2 regions of the Inmirania thermothiophila genome follow, and region 1 is predicted to be linked to the other one. Evidence: riboswitches for the same ligand, from Rfam matches in the RefSeq annotation. Region 1 holds a riboswitch; the other holds the start of a gene.

Evidence for each region. Region 1 has a riboswitch for cobalamin ahead of EDC57_RS12630 (energy transducer TonB). Riboswitches for the same ligand answer to the same signal wherever they lie in the genome.
Region 2: it holds a riboswitch for cobalamin, as region 1 does, so the genes downstream of both, EDC57_RS06130 (TonB-dependent receptor domain-containing protein) here and EDC57_RS12630 (energy transducer TonB) in region 1, are expected to answer to the same signal.

What each region holds. Positions count from the first base shown of each region.
Region 1 is NZ_RJVI01000001.1:911,666-918,789, forward strand. Features, by position in the region: gene ispH (4-hydroxy-3-methylbut-2-enyl diphosphate reductase) at 1-292, opposite strand, end outside; gene EDC57_RS04525 (cob(I)yrinic acid a,c-diamide adenosyltransferase) at 349-903, opposite strand; gene EDC57_RS12630 (energy transducer TonB) at 955-1,794, opposite strand; cobalamin riboswitch at 1,865-2,049, opposite strand; gene EDC57_RS04535 (ABC transporter ATP-binding protein) at 2,099-2,890, opposite strand; gene EDC57_RS04540 (FecCD family ABC transporter permease) at 2,887-3,858, opposite strand; gene EDC57_RS04545 (histidinol-phosphatase) at 3,865-4,560, opposite strand; gene EDC57_RS04550 (RNA pyrophosphohydrolase) at 4,681-5,220, shown strand; gene ptsP (phosphoenolpyruvate--protein phosphotransferase) at 5,227-7,124, shown strand, end outside.
Region 2 is NZ_RJVI01000002.1:96,612-103,735, reverse strand. Features, by position in the region: gene EDC57_RS06140 (cobalamin-binding protein) at 1-375, opposite strand, end outside; partial or broken gene EDC57_RS06135 (nucleotide-binding protein) at 372-1,710, opposite strand; gene EDC57_RS06130 (TonB-dependent receptor domain-containing protein) at 1,720-3,513, opposite strand; cobalamin riboswitch at 3,639-3,837, opposite strand; gene EDC57_RS06125 (diguanylate cyclase) at 3,974-5,638, shown strand; gene EDC57_RS06120 (ethylbenzene dehydrogenase-related protein) at 5,656-6,546, opposite strand; gene EDC57_RS06115 (cupredoxin domain-containing protein) at 6,548-6,997, opposite strand.

The sequences.
Region 1 (7,124 bases):
GCGGGCAGGTGGCGTCGAAGACGCGCAGCCCGCGCGCCTCGGCCTCCTCGTGCACCGCGCGCGGCACGCCGTGGGCGCTGAAGATCACCACCGCCCCCGCCGGGACGGCGTCGATCTCCTCGACGAAGACCGCGCCCTTGGCGCGCAGGCCCTCCACCACGAAGCGGTTGTGCACCACCTCGTGGCGGACGTAGACGGGGGGGCCGAAGACCTCGAGGGCCCGCTCCACGATGGCGATGGCCCGGTCGACGCCGGCACAGAAGCCGCGCGGACGGGCCAGCAGGATCTCCATGGTGCGCTCTCCGGTCGGGGCGGATCGATTCTAGCAGAGGCGCCCGAGCGCGTCGCTCAGGTACCCTTGGGCCGCCACAGGACCTCGCCGACGCCGTCCTCGCGGGAGATCACGCGCGCGGCCACGAAGAGCAGGTCGGACAGGCGGTTGAGGTAGCGCAGCAGCACCCCGGGCACCGCCTCGCCCTCGCTGGCGGCCAGCGTCACGAGGCGGCGCTCGGCGCGGCGGCAGACCGCGCGGGCGAGATGGCAGTGGGCGGCCGCGGGCGAGCCCCCGGGCAGGATGAACTCCTTCAGCGGCGGCAGCTCCGCGTTGAGGCGGTCGAGGGCCTCCTCCAGGGCGGCGACGTCGCCGTCGTCCAGGGGCTCGTGCCCGGGCATGGCGAGGGCCCCGCCCAGATCGAAGAGCCGGTGCTGGACCCGGGTCAGGACCTCGCGCAGGGCCTGCGGCAGCGGATGGGCGAGGAGCACGCCGAGCTGGCTGTTGAGCTCGTCCACCGCGCCCATGGCCTCGACCCGCGGCGCATCCTTGGGCACGCGGCGCCGGCCCGCGAGCCCCGTCTCGCCGGTGTCTCCGGTGCGGGTGTAGATCTTCGAGAGGCGGTGTCCCATGGGCGGATCCTCGTTCGGGGCCGGATGCCCGCGGCATTCTGGCACAGCCCCTCAGCCGGTCACCAGGCGGAAGATCACGGGCAGGCGCAGCGTGCCGCCGGCCGCGGCGACGCGCCGCCCGCGAAGCGCGGCAAGGGCCCGCAGGGCCTCGCGGTCGAGGATGCCGTGGCCCGAGGTGCGCGCGATCCGGACCGTGGCGAGCCGTCCCGCCGGATCGAGGCGGACCTCGAGCTCCACCGTGCCCTGCCAGCCGCGCCGGCGCGCGAGCGCCGGATAGCGCAGCCGCGGCCGCAGGAGGGCGAGGAGCGCCTCGCGGGCGGTCGCCGCCCCCGCGGGGGGCGAGGCCGGTGCCGCCCGCGCCCCGGCGGCCGGTGCCGCGGTCGGCGGCGGCGCAGGCCGCGGGGCGGCCGGAGCGCGCTCCGTCGGCGCCTCGGCGGGCAGGGTCGGTGGCGCCGGGGCAGGCCGTGGGGGTGCCACCGCCGGTCGCGCGGCAACCGGGGTGGCGGTGGGCGGGGCCGGCGGCGCCGGTGCCGGCTGCGGCGCTGCGGGCGACGCCGCCAGTCGCGCGGCAGCCGGGGTGGTGGCGGGCGGGGCCGGTGGTGCCGGTGCAGGCCGTGCCCGTGCCGGCGCGGCCGACGGCGGCGGGGGGGCGGACCGTGCCGGGCGGTGCGGGGGCGGCGGGGGCTGCGCCGCCGTGCGTGCCTGGGCCTTCGCCGCGGGCGGGCGCAGGGCGATGCGCAGCGGCTCGGCCCCGGCCGGGCGCGGCGCGGAGGCCCCGGGTGCCAGCAGCAGGCCGGCGCCGTGGATGAGCAGCGAGAGGAGGACGAAGGCGGCGAGGCCGCGTCGTGGGTCCCCTGCGTGTGGGCTGGGGTGGATGACGGTGGCGGCCACGACTTCCTCCCGGGGGCGGAGGCGCGGCATCGGGGCCGCCCACGCCGCCGCCCGCAGCGCGGTGCCTTCGACCCCGGGCCGGTCTCCGGGCTTGCGGGTGGGATCGCTCCCGGGGTCCGCGCCTTCCCAGGCCCGAGGCCCAGTGGCGTCGGTGCGGACCCTTCACCCGCCTACCGTTGCGGGGGCAGCGCCGGACTTGTCCCGCGCGGGACGCACCGGCTTCCCGTTTCACGCCGCGTCGCGGCGCACCCGAGGCCGCGGCCGGGGCAGGGCCCCGGCGCGTGGCGGGATGATGGGCGCAGCCTCAGACCCTGTCAATGGGCCAGCGCGGCCACCAGACGGGCCCGTCGGGGCCGTCGGCGCGGTGCAGGGGATGGCCGTAGAGGCGGGCGAGGCACGCCGTCTCCAGGACCTCCCCCACCGGCCCCGCCGTCCAGGCGCCGTCGCCGTGGAGGAGGAGGGCATGGGTGCAGGCGCGCCAGGCGAGCGCCGGATCGTGCAGCACCATCACCAGCGCCCGCCCGGCGCCCTCGCGGGCCCAGCACACGGTCTCGGCGAGCAGCGCCACCTGCTGGTGCAGGTCCAGGTGGCCGGTGGGCTCGTCCATGAGGGCCACCGCCGGGTCCTGGGCGAGCAGCGTCGCCAAGGCCACGCGCCGGCGCTCGCCGCCGGAGAGGGTGCGCACGTTCCGGCCCTCGAGGCCGGCGAGCCCCACGCGCGCAAGGGCGGCGCGGGCGGCGTCGAGGTCCGCGCCAGTCTCGCCGCGCCACGGGTCCATGTGGGGGTGGCGGCCGAGGAGCACCGTCTCGAGGACGGTGGCGGGAAAGGGGTCGGCATCGTCCTGCGGCAGCAGGCCGAGGCGGCGGGCGATCTCGCGGCGGGGCAGGGCGGCGAGGGGGCGGTCCGCGAGGCGCACCTCCCCGGCCGCGGCCGGGTGGAGGCCGGCCAGGGTGAGGAGCAGCGTCGTCTTGCCCGCGCCGTTGCGGCCGAGCACCGCCCAGCGCTCGCCCGGGCGCAGGTCCAGGTCGAGGCCGCGGCAGGCGGTGCACGCGCCCACGCGCACGGTCAGCCCCCGGGCCTGCAGGAGCGCGCTCACGGCCCGGCCCGCCCCCGCCGCAGCAGAACGAGGAACACCGGCACCCCCACCAGCGCCGTCACCACCCCCACGGGGAGCTGCCGCGGCGCCGCCACGGTACGGGCGAGGGTGTCGGAGAGGGTCAGCAGCGCCGCACCGGCGAGGGCGCAGCCCGGCAGCAGGACGCGGTGGCGGCGCGCCCCCGCGAGGCGCAGCGCATGCGGGACGACGAGGCCGACGAAGCCCACCGTGCCCGCCACCGTGACCGCGGCGGCGGTGGCGACGGAGGCGGCCACGTAGACGGCGGCGCGCAGCATGGGGACCTCGACGCCGAGGGCGGCGGCGGCGCGTTCGCCGCGGGCGAGCAGGTCGAGCTCCCGCGCCCGCAGCACGGCCACCGCCGCCAGCACCGCGAGCACCACCCAGGCCCACGCCGGGGTCCGCGCGGCCGAGAGGTCGCCGAGGAGCCAGAAGACCATCCCGCGCAGGCGGGTGTCGCCGCCGAGGGAGAGCAGGAGGGCGTTGAGGGCGCCCCAGCCGGAGGCCACCACGACCCCGATCAGGAGCAGCCGTTCCGGGCGCAGGAGCCCGCCCTCGCGCGCCAGGAGGAAGACCAGCAGGGTGGAGGCCAGGGCCCCGCCGAGGGCGGCGGGGGCCACCGCCGCCGCGGTCCCCACGAGGAGGGCGGCGAGCGCCCCGGCGGCGGCGCCGCCGGAGACGCCGAGGACGTAGGGGTCGGCGAGGGGGTTGCGCAGCAGCACCTGGAGCAGCGCCCCGGCGAGGGCGAGGAGCGCCCCGGCGAGCGCCGCCGCCAGCGCCCGCGGCAGGCGCAGCTCCAGCACCACCGTGCGCGCGGGCTCGGCGCCCCCGCCGGCGAGGGCGGCGAGGGCGTCGGCGGGGCGCACCGGGGCGGTGCCCGCGAGCAGCGCGGCGGCGAGCGCCCCGAGGCAGAGGAGGGCGAGGATGGCGAGCAGCACGCCCCCGCGCATGGTGCCCTAGGCGGAGGCGGCGAGGGGGTCGGGTCGCGGCTCGGCGCCGGCGCGCAGGGTGATCACGGGCCAGCCGCGCCGGCGCGCCTCGGCGCGCAGGACGGGGTCGGGGTCCACCGCCACCGGGTGCGCCACCCGCCCGAGCAGCGGCAGGTCGTTGTGGGAGTCGGTGTAGAACCAGCTCCCGGCGAGGTCGAGACCGCGCCCCTCGAGCCAGCGGCGCAGCCGCTCCACCTTGCCCTCGCGGAAGCACGGCACTCCGGCGACGCGCCCGGTGAAGCGCCCGTCGCGCTCCTCCGGCTCGGTGGCGAGGAGGTCGTCGACGCCCAGGAGGGCGGCGATGGGCTCGGTGACGAAGCGGTTGGTGGCGGTGATGATGACGGGGTGGTCGCCGCGGGCGCGGTGGCGCTCGACGAGCCGCCGCCCCGCCTCGAGCACGATGGGCCGGATGCGCTCCTCGACGAAGCGGGCGCGCAGGGCCTCGAGCCGGCCGCGGTCGTGCTCGGCGAGCGGACGCAGGGCGAAGCCGAGGAAGGCGAAGATGTCCAAGGTGCCGTTGCGGTAGGCCTCGTAGTAGCGCAGGTTCTCGCGCTCGTAGGCCTCGGCGTCCACCAGCCCCGCCTCGCCGAGGAAGCGGCCCCAGAGGTAGTCGCTGTCGCCCGCGAGCAGGGTGTTGTCGAGGTCGAACAGGGCCAGGCCCACGGTGTGTCCTCCGCGCGTAAGCCGCCGCATTCTAGCAGCCGCGGCGGCCGCCGGTTTGCCCGTGCGGCATCCCGTGTGGAACAATGAGGCCACCTGCCAGCGCCCGAAAGGGTCGTGCAAGTGATTGACGAGCAAGGCTTTCGCCTCAACGTCGGGATGATCCTGGTCAACGCCGAGCGGCGCCTGCTGTGGGCGCGCCGGATCGGGCGGGACGCCTGGCAGTTCCCCCAGGGGGGCATCGCCCCCGGCGAGACGCCCGAGGAGGCCATGTACCGCGAGCTGGGGGAGGAGCTCGGGCTCGGGCCCGCGCACGTGGAGATCCTCGCCTGCAGCCGCGACTGGCTGCGCTACCGGCTGCCGGTGCGCTTCCGGCGCCGCAACAGCCACCCGCCCTGCGTGGGGCAGAAGCAGCGCTGGTTTCTGCTGCGCTTTCGCGGCCACGACGAGGACGTGCGCCTCAACCTCTCGCCCAAGCCGGAGTTCGACCGCTGGCGCTGGGTCGGCTACTGGGAGCCGGTGCGCGAGGTGATCTTCTTCAAGCGCGAGGTCTACCGCCTCGCGCTGCGGGAGTTCGCCCCGCTGCTCTTCCCGGAGGGCGCCGTCCCGGCCGAACCGCGTCGGCGGCGCGGCGCCGGCGCACGCCGGCGCCGGCGGCGCTGAGGGCCCATGCTCGGCGACCTGCGCCGCATCGTCCAGGAGGCCACCACCGCCCGCGATCTCGACGAGGTCCTCGGGGTGATCCTGCGGGGGGTCAGGGAGAACCTCCAGGTGGACGTCTGCTCCGTCTACCTCTGCGACTTCGACCGCAAGGAGCACGTGCTGGTGGCCACCGAGGGGCTCAACCCCGAGGCGGTGGGCCGGGTGCGGCTCGCCTTCGGCGAGGGCCTGGTGGGGCTCGTGGCCTCGCGTGCCGAGCCGGTCAACGTCGAGGACGCGCCCGCGCGGCCGGAGTTCCGCTACGTGCCGGGCAGCGGCGAGGAGCCCTTCCACGCCTTCCTCGGCGTGCCCGTCATCCACCACCGCCGGGTCCTCGGCGTGCTGGTGGTGCAGCATCGGGAGCGGCGCCGCTTCGACGACGACGAGGTCGCCTTCCTCGTGACCCTGGCGGCGCAGGTGGCGATGGCCCTCCACCACGCGGAGCTCACGGGGGAGCTGCGGGGGCGTCGCCTGGGCCGGCCCTGGAGCGGCGGCAGCCTCGTGGTGGAGGGCCTGCCGGGGGCGCCCGGGATCGGCATGGGCACCGCGGTGGAGGTCTACTCGGCGGCGCAGCTCATGACCGTGCCGGACGGCACCGCGGCCGACGCCGAGGCGGAGGAGGCGGCGCTGCGCCGCGCCTTCGCCAGCGTGCGCTCACGCATCACCGGGATGCGCGAGCGGCTGGGTGAGACCCTGCCCGCGGACGCGGCCGCCCTCTTCGACGCCTACTGCATGATGCTGGGCGAGGGGGGGCTCGAGGACGACGCGGTGGCGCGGGTGCGGGCGGGGGCGGCCGCGGCGGCGGCGCTGCGCGACACCGTGCGCGAGCACGCCCGCGTCTTCGAGGCCATGGAGGACGAGTACCTGCGCGAGCGGGCGGCGGACATCCGCGACCTCGGCGCGCGGGTGATGGACGACCTGCTCGCGCGCGAGCGGGCCGGGCGCGTCTGGCCGGAGCGCACGGTGCTGGTGGCGCGCGAGCTCGGCGCCTCGCACCTCGCCGAGGTCCCGCGCGAGCGGCTGGCGGCGGTGGTCTCGGCGACGGGTTCCGGCTCGTCGCACGTGGCGATCCTCGCGCGCGCCCTCGGCATCCCCTGCGTCATGGGCGCCGAGGGTCTGCCCCTGGGCGGACTCGAGGGCGAGGAGGTGATCGTCGACGGCTACCGCGGGCGGGTCTATGTCCGCCCGAGCGAGAGTGTGCGCACGGAGTTCCGCCGCCTCATCCGCCAGGAGGCGCGGCTCGGCAGCGAGCTCGAGGCGCTACGCAACCTGCCCGCCGTGACCCGGGACGGGGTCAGGGTGCCGCTCATGGTCAACACCGGGCTCCTCGCCGACATCGGTCCGTCGCTGCGCTCCGGGGCCGAGGGGGTGGGGCTCTACCGCACGGAGTTCCCCTTCCTCGTGCGCGACCGCTTCCCGGGCGAGGAGGAGCAGTACCGCATCTACCGGCAGGTGCTGGAGGCCTTCGCCCCGCGCCCGGTGGTGGCGCGCACCCTCGACATCGGCGGCGACAAGATCCTCCCCTACTTCGCCATCCAGGAGGCGAACCCCTTTCTCGGCTGGCGCGGGATCCGCGTCGCCCTGGACCACCCGGAGATCTTCCTCACCCAGTTGCGGGCCCTGCTGCGCGCCGACGAGGGGCTCGGCAACCTGCGCATCCTGCTGCCCATGATCACCGACGTGTCCGAGCTCGACCAGGCGGCGCGCCTGCTCGACCAGGCGGTGGCCGAGCTGCGCGAGGAGGGTCATGCGGTGGAGCGGCCCCCGGTGGGGGCGATGATCGAGGTCCCTTCCGCGGTCTATCTCATGCCCGCCATCGCCCGACGCGTCGCCTTCGTCTCGGTGGGGACCAACGACCTCACCCAGTA
Region 2 (7,124 bases), on a different contig from region 1:
CCGCCGCGGCTCGGTGGCGAAGACGGCGAGCCCCGCCGCCTCCAGCCGCGTCAGCGCCGCGCCGTTGCCGCTCGCCCAGCCCACCACCAGATCCGGATGCAGGGCCACGATGCGCTCGAGATCCAGCGCCCGGTAGCCGCCGACGCGGGGGATGGCGCGCGCCTCGGGCGGGTAGTCGCTCCACTCCACCGCGCCCACGATGCGCCCTCCCGCCCCGGCGGCGAAGAGGAGCTCCGTGGCATGGGGGGCGAGGCTCACGATGCGTCGCGCCGGCGCCGCGAGGCGCACGGTCACCCCGCGGTCGTCGGTGGCCGTGACCGCCGCCGCGGGCAGTGCGGCGAGGACGAGCCAGAGGACGGCCGCGGCCCGCATCATGGCGCCGCGGCCCCGAAGAGGGCCGCCGCCGCGGCCGGGTTGGACGGGAAGTAGAAGTGGACGAAGCTCGCGGTGAGCGCGCCGCTGCGGTAGACGGACTCGCCCGCCCGCCCCGCCGGGTCGCGGGCCACCGCCGCCGGCGCGAGCGCGACCTCGGCGCGGGCGTGGTGGAAGCTGTGCCCGCGCAGGGGCCCCGCCCCGAGGTCCACCTCCTGATAGCCGATGAAGGCGACCTGCCCGCCCACCTCGGCCCGCCCCGGGAGGATGCCCGCCATGGGGCGTGCCCGCCCGTCGTGGGCGAGGACGTCGAGCAGGTAGAGGAGCCCGCCGCACTCGGCGAGCAGCGCCCGGTCCGCCCGGCAGTGGGCCTCGAGCCACGCCCGCGTCCGCGCCGCCGCCGCAAGCCGCTCCAGGTGCAGCTCCGGATAGCCCCCGGGGAGCCAGACCGCGTCGGCGGCGGGCACCGCCTCGTCGGCCAGCGGCGAGAAGAAGGCGATCTCGGCCCCCATCGCCCGCAGCAGCTCGAGATTGGCCGGGTAGAGGAAGGCGAAGGCGGCGTCGCGGGCGACGGCGATGCGCCGACCCGCGAGCAGCCGCGGCGGCGGGGGCGGCAACGGCCCCGCCGGCGGCGACCACGGCGTCGCGGCCCCCTCCAGGCCGAGGGCGTCGGCGAGGGCGTCGAGACGGGCCGGCAGGTCCGCCACCTCGCCGGGCAGCACCAGGCCCAGGTGCCGCTCCGGAAGCAGGCCCTCCGCGCGCGCGGGCAGCGCCGAGGCCGCGCTGATGGGCTGGCGCGTGCTCCGGCAGGCCCTCCGCGCGCGCGGGCAGCGCCCCCCACCAGGCGAGCCCCGGGGGGAGGCTCCGCCGCAGCATCTCGGCATGCCCGGGGCCGGCCACGCGGTTGGCGACGACCCCCGCCACCGCGAGGCCCGGCCGGTAGGCCGCAAGCCCCAGGGCGACGGCGCCGAAGGTCTCCGCCATGGCGGCGGCGTCGATCACCAGCAGCACCGGAAGGCCCAGCCGCGCGGCCAGCGCCGCGGTCGAGGCCGGCCCGTCGTGCAGCCCCATCACCCCCTCCACCAGGAGGACGTCGGCCCCGGCCGCGGCGCGGGCAAGGCGCGCCCGGCAGTCCGCCTCGCCCCCCATCCAGAGGTCGAGCTGCTCCACCGCGGCCCCGGTGGCCGCGGCCAGCAGCGCCGCGTCCAGGAAGTCGGGCCCCGCCTTGAAGGCCCGCACGCGGCGGCCCCGGCGTTGCAGCCGCCGCGCCAGGGCCGCCGCCACCGTGGTCTTGCCCTGGCCGGAGGCGGGCGCGCTCACGAGCAGGGCGCAGGCCATCGCCGCCGCCTATCCGCGGGGCCGCGCGTAGCGCAGGGTGAGGAAGACCCCGCGCCCGGGCTGGGGGTAGCCCGCGGCGGTCTCGTAGTCCTTGTCGAGGGCGTTCTCGACCCGGGCCTGCAGCCGCAGGGCGCGCGAGAGCCGGTAGGCGCCGCGCAGGTCGAGCACGGCGTAGCCCGCAAGCCGCCGCGTGTTGGCGAGATCGTCGTAGCGCGGCCCCTCGGCGCGCAGCGTCGCCCCGGCCGACCAGCGCCCGCGGTCGCGGTCCAGCTCGATGCGGCCGAAGGCCCTGGCGCGCCGCGGCAGCGTGTTGCCGCGCTCGGCGCCGTCGCCGCGGTTCTCCGGCTCCTGCAGCGTGGCGCCGGCGCGCAGCGCCCAGTCGCCGAGCCGCAGCGCGGCCTCGCCCTCGAGACCGACGATGCGGGCCTCGTCGATGTTGCGCGGCGTGAAGCTCGCGTCGAAGCCGATCAGGTCGTCGATGCGGGTCGCGAACAGGGTCAGCGACCACCACTGCCTGCGGCGCAGGCCGAGCTCCACGGAACGGGACCGCTCGGGGTCCAGGTCGGGGTTGCCGAAACCAGGGAAGTAGAGCTCGTTGAAGGTGGGCGCCTTGAAGGCGGTGCCGTAGGCGGCGACGAGGCGCAGCCCGGCGCCCACCTCCCGGCCCCAGGCGACGCTGCCGGTGACGTGATCTCCGAACTGCTCGTTGTCGTCGTGGCGCAGCGCGAGCGCCCAGTCGCCGGCCGCGCTCCCCGCCTGCCACTGCGCGAAGACGCCGGTGTCGCGGCGCGTCTCCACGGCGTAGCCCGCGGTGCCGCCCACCTCGTCGTCCAGGTAGTCCACCCCCAGGCTGAGGACGCCGGCGCCCACAGGGAGGTCGGCCTGGACGGTGGCGCTGTCGCGCTCGGTGACGAAGCGGCTCACGAAGGCGCCGTCGAGGGTGTTGTCGGACTCGTCGCGGGCCCGCCCCAGGCGCACCGTCCACAGCGCCTCCCCCCGCTCGATCCGCGTCTCGAGACGCACCACCTCCTGGAGGGTGTCGGCGCCGTTCTGGAAGGCGCCGTCGAACTCGGTCTCGCCCTCGGACCGAAGCCAGCCCAGCTCCACCTCCACATCCCCGACGCGCCCGCCGAGGCTGAGGCTGGCCCCGAGGTTGCGGTAGCCGTCCTCGTCGGGCTTGATGGCAAAGCAGCCCTCCGTGAGACTGCCGCGGCAGGCATCGATGCCGTCGGTATCGAGGCCGGACAGCCCCAGGGCGTACCAGGCCTTTCCGCCGCCGCCGCGCAGCGAGAGGCTGGCGCTGGCGGTGGCGCGGCTGCCCGCGCCGAGGGCGGCGGAAAGGTCCGGCCCGCCCCCGCGCCGGGTGAAGATCTGGATCACGCCGCCGATGGCCTCGGAGCCGTAGAGGGCCGAGCGCGGCCCGCGCACGATCTCGATGCGCTCGATCTCGGCGAGCGGCAGTTGCTCGAAAGCGGTCGTCCCGAGGGTGGCCGAGCCCACCCGCACGCCGTCCACCAGCACCAGGACGTGGTCGGACTCGGTGCCACGCAGGAAGAGCGAGGTGGCCTTGCCGTCGCCGCCGTTGTTGGCGATCCCGATGCCGGGCAGGCCGGCGAGCAGCTCCTGGACGCTGCGGACCTGGCTGCGCTCGATGGCCTCGCGCGTGATCACGGTCACCGAGGCCAGGGTCTCGTCGGCAGTCTCGGCGGTGCGCGTGGCGGTGACGATGAGGGGGGCGGCGGTCTCGGCGGCGACGGCGGGGCCGGCCGCGAGCAGGGCCGCGACGAGGGCGGTCTTGCGCATGGATCTCCTCCTCCGTGCACACCCGCACGGGTGCGGTGCAACATCGGCGCGCGGAGGAGGGTGGGGAGGAGACGCCCGGCACGACCGGCTCCGCCCGGCGCCGCCCTCCGCAGCGCCACCGGCAGCGTCTCGGGCCGGTCTCCGGGCTCGCGGGCGGGGCCGTGCGACCCCGGGGGCTGCGCCTTCCCATGCCCTAAGGCACAGTGGCCTCGTGCAGCCCCCTCGACCCGCCTACCGTTGCGGGGGCAGCGCCGGACTTGCTCCCGTGGGAGCGCACCGGTCTTCCCGTTTCACCTCCGGCTCCGGCCGGAGGCACCCGAGACATCCCTCCCGCGGGAGGGGCCGCCAATCTAGGCGCCGGGCCCGGAGGCTGTCAAGGCGCCGGGCCGCCCCCGTGGCGGTGCGCGGAGGCGGCCGGTATGATCAGCATTCCGCAAGGGTCGCCGGGGGTACGACGGGGGTGCTCAACCGCATCGGACACAAGATCCTTCTCATGGTGGGGATCGTCGCCACGCTCGGCCTGGTCTCCACGACCTACTACCTGACGCTCAACGAGGAGCGCAACATCATCCGCCAGAACGAGGCGACGGTGCGCAAGCTCGCCGAGAGCGTGATCCAGGCGCTGCAGACGGTGATGCTGGCGGGCTATGCCGACGTCGCCCAGACCTTCGCCGACAACCTCAAGCGCGTCTCGGACGTCGCCGACTTCCGCATCCTGCGCACCAGCGGCATCGAGGCCTTCCGCGACAACGAGACCATCCGCGCGGTCAACCGCCGCCGCGGCGAGGAGGAGTTTCCGCCGCACGAGACCGAGGCCGTGGTGCGGGTCCTGCCGGCCGAGCACAGCGCCCTGCAGGAGGCGCTGCGGACCAAGGAGATGGTCGCCTACTACGAGTGGGACTCCAGCGGACAGCGCTATCTCACCTTCCTCGCCCCCATCCGCAACCAAAATCGCTGCCACCGCTGCCACGGCGGCGACCACGAGGTGCGCGGCCTCCTCAAGCTCACCACCTCCATGGCCCCGGTGGAGCAGGCCGTGCGCGAGACCTGGCAGCGCGGGCTGGTGCTGATGGCGCTGGCGGTGGCGCTGGTGCTCGCGACCACCGGACTGCTCATCCGCCGCTCCGTGGTGCGTCCCATCACCGAGGTCACCGACGCGATGGTGCACGTGGCCGAGGGCGACCTCACGCGCCGCGTTCCGGTGGTGAGCGACGACGAGCTCGGCCGCATGGCCTCGAGCTTCAACCGCATGATCCAGCGGGTGCTGAAGAGCTACACCGGCCTGCAGCAGGAGCAGGACAAGCTGACCACCATCATCCTCAGCGCCCGCGAGGGCATCGTGGTCACCGACCGCACCGGCCAGGTGGTGCTGGTCAACCCGGCGGCCGAGACGCTGGTCGGCAAGGACATGCGGCGCATCGCCGCCGAGGGCTTCCTCAACCTCTTTGACGACCCCGAGGCCATGGTGGAGTGGCTGTCCCGGGACCACGCCGACGAGCCGGTGGTCCTGCACCGCGGCGGGCGCGTGCTGAGCGTGCACGTCGCCACCATCCGCACCCGCAAGGACCAGGTCGTGGGCTCGGCGGCCCTCATCCGCGACATCACCAAGGAGAAGCAGCTCGAGGAGGAGCTACGCCGCGCCTCCGTGACCGACCCCCTCACGGGGCTCTACAACCGGCGCCACCTCGACGAGACCCTGGCCCGCGAGTACCGGCGCGCCGAGCGCTACGAGCTGCCGCTCTCGGTGGTCATGTTCGACGTCGACCACTTCAAGCGCTTCAACGACGAGCACGGCCACGAGCAGGGCGACCGGGTCCTGCAGGCCATCGCCGAGGTGACGCGCCGCGCCGTGCGCAACACCGACATCCCCTGCCGCTACGGCGGCGAGGAGTTCCTCGTGATCCTGCCCAGCACCCCCCTCGACGGCGCCGCGCACCTCGCCGAGCGCCTCCGCGAGGAGGTGGAGCGCACCCCGGTGGACGGCCTGCGCGTCACCATCAGCGTCGGGGTGGCGGCCCTGCCCGAGCATCGGGGCCAGGGGCCCGACGACCTCGTGGAGGCGGCCGACGCCGCCCTCTATCGGGCCAAGCAGGCGGGACGCAACCGCGTCTGCCGCGCGGCCTGAGCCCGCCGCCGAGGCGCTCACGGGGCCGGCGCGAGCTCGAAGCGCAGCGTCCCCGAGACGCTCTTGTGCTGGTCGTAACCGCGGTCGAAGACGGCGATGGCGCCGCGGATCGTGCGCCCGGGCTGGAGGCGTGCGTCGTCGGCGTGGCCGGTGTCCAGGGCGCGGGAGAACTCCACCTGCCAGAAACCGTCGCGCCAGACGCCCTTCGCCTTCACGTCCGCCCGGCTCCCCGTGGGGCCGCCCGCCACGGGCTCGACACTGGGGATCTCCGTGGGCCCTGCGCCCAGCGGCTTCCTTCGCAGGCGGTAGACACCCTCGCCCTCGTCCGGGCGCTTGCGGATGTAGACCGTGCGGCCGTCCGGCCCGTCGTACTCGGCCGCGTCCTCCAGGGGGTCGTGGCCGATGACGAAGTGGAGGTCGTCGGCGAAGCCGGCTGCATCGGTGCGACCCGCGGCCCAGAACCAGACGTCCACCTCGTAGTCGGCACGGGTGAGCATGCACCAGTCGTAGCTGCCGCCCATCTCGAAGCGCACGGCGAAGGCGTCGTCGCGCTCGCGCCCCCGGCGGTAGCGGTTGCCCCGGCGCTTCCACGGCCGGTGCTCTCGGTTCTCCTCCGAGTCCGGCCAGCGCGCCGCGAGGTAGATGCGGTCGCCGGCCATGCGGGCAGCGAGAACCACCACACGCTCGCCGGTGGTGTTCTTCTCGTCGCCCTCCAGCGCCGGGCCGACCGGCACCGGCACCCAGCGGGCGTCCTCCCACTCGGAGAGGTCCCCGTCCACCACCGGCGCCGCACCCGCCCACGGCACCGGCACCGCCACCTCCGCCGGCTCGCGTGGGATCTGCTCGGCACCCGCCCCCGCCGCGGCAACGGCGAGGGCGAGCGCCCAGCGGACGCGCCCCCGCGCCACCTCAGCGCACCACGATCTCGCCTTCCATGCCCCTGTCGCGATGGTCGTCGATGGTGCAGTAGACGGGGAAGCTGCCCTTCCCCACGGCGACGAAGAAGAGCTCCAGCTCGCCGCCCGGCTTGATCTCGAAGGCCTTGAAGTACGGGGCCTTGACCTCGACCTTCTCGGCCTCGGCCTTGCGCCAGGCCACCGCCTTGTAGAACTCCGGGGCGGTGAAGTAGTGCGCCTTCTCGCCCTCGTTCTCGATCACGAGCTTGTAGGGCTTCCCCGCCTCGAGCACGATCCGGTCCGGCGCGTACTCGTACTCCTCGATACGCACCTCGATCCGCTGCGCCTGCTTCCAGTCCGCCGCCTTGACGATGGCCTCGCCGTCGCGGATGGGGTCCTGCCCCGCCGCCCCCATCACCGGCACGATCCCCGCCAGCATGACGACCCCGATGCGCTTGTACATGGCCGGACCTCCCCAGCATTGAACGTCGCGGTATTGTACATCGGCAGCGGCACCCCGGTCCTGAAGCGCGATCCGCCCCTCCGGACGGAAAAGGGCCGGGGCCGCCACGCGGCCCCGACCCGGGCAC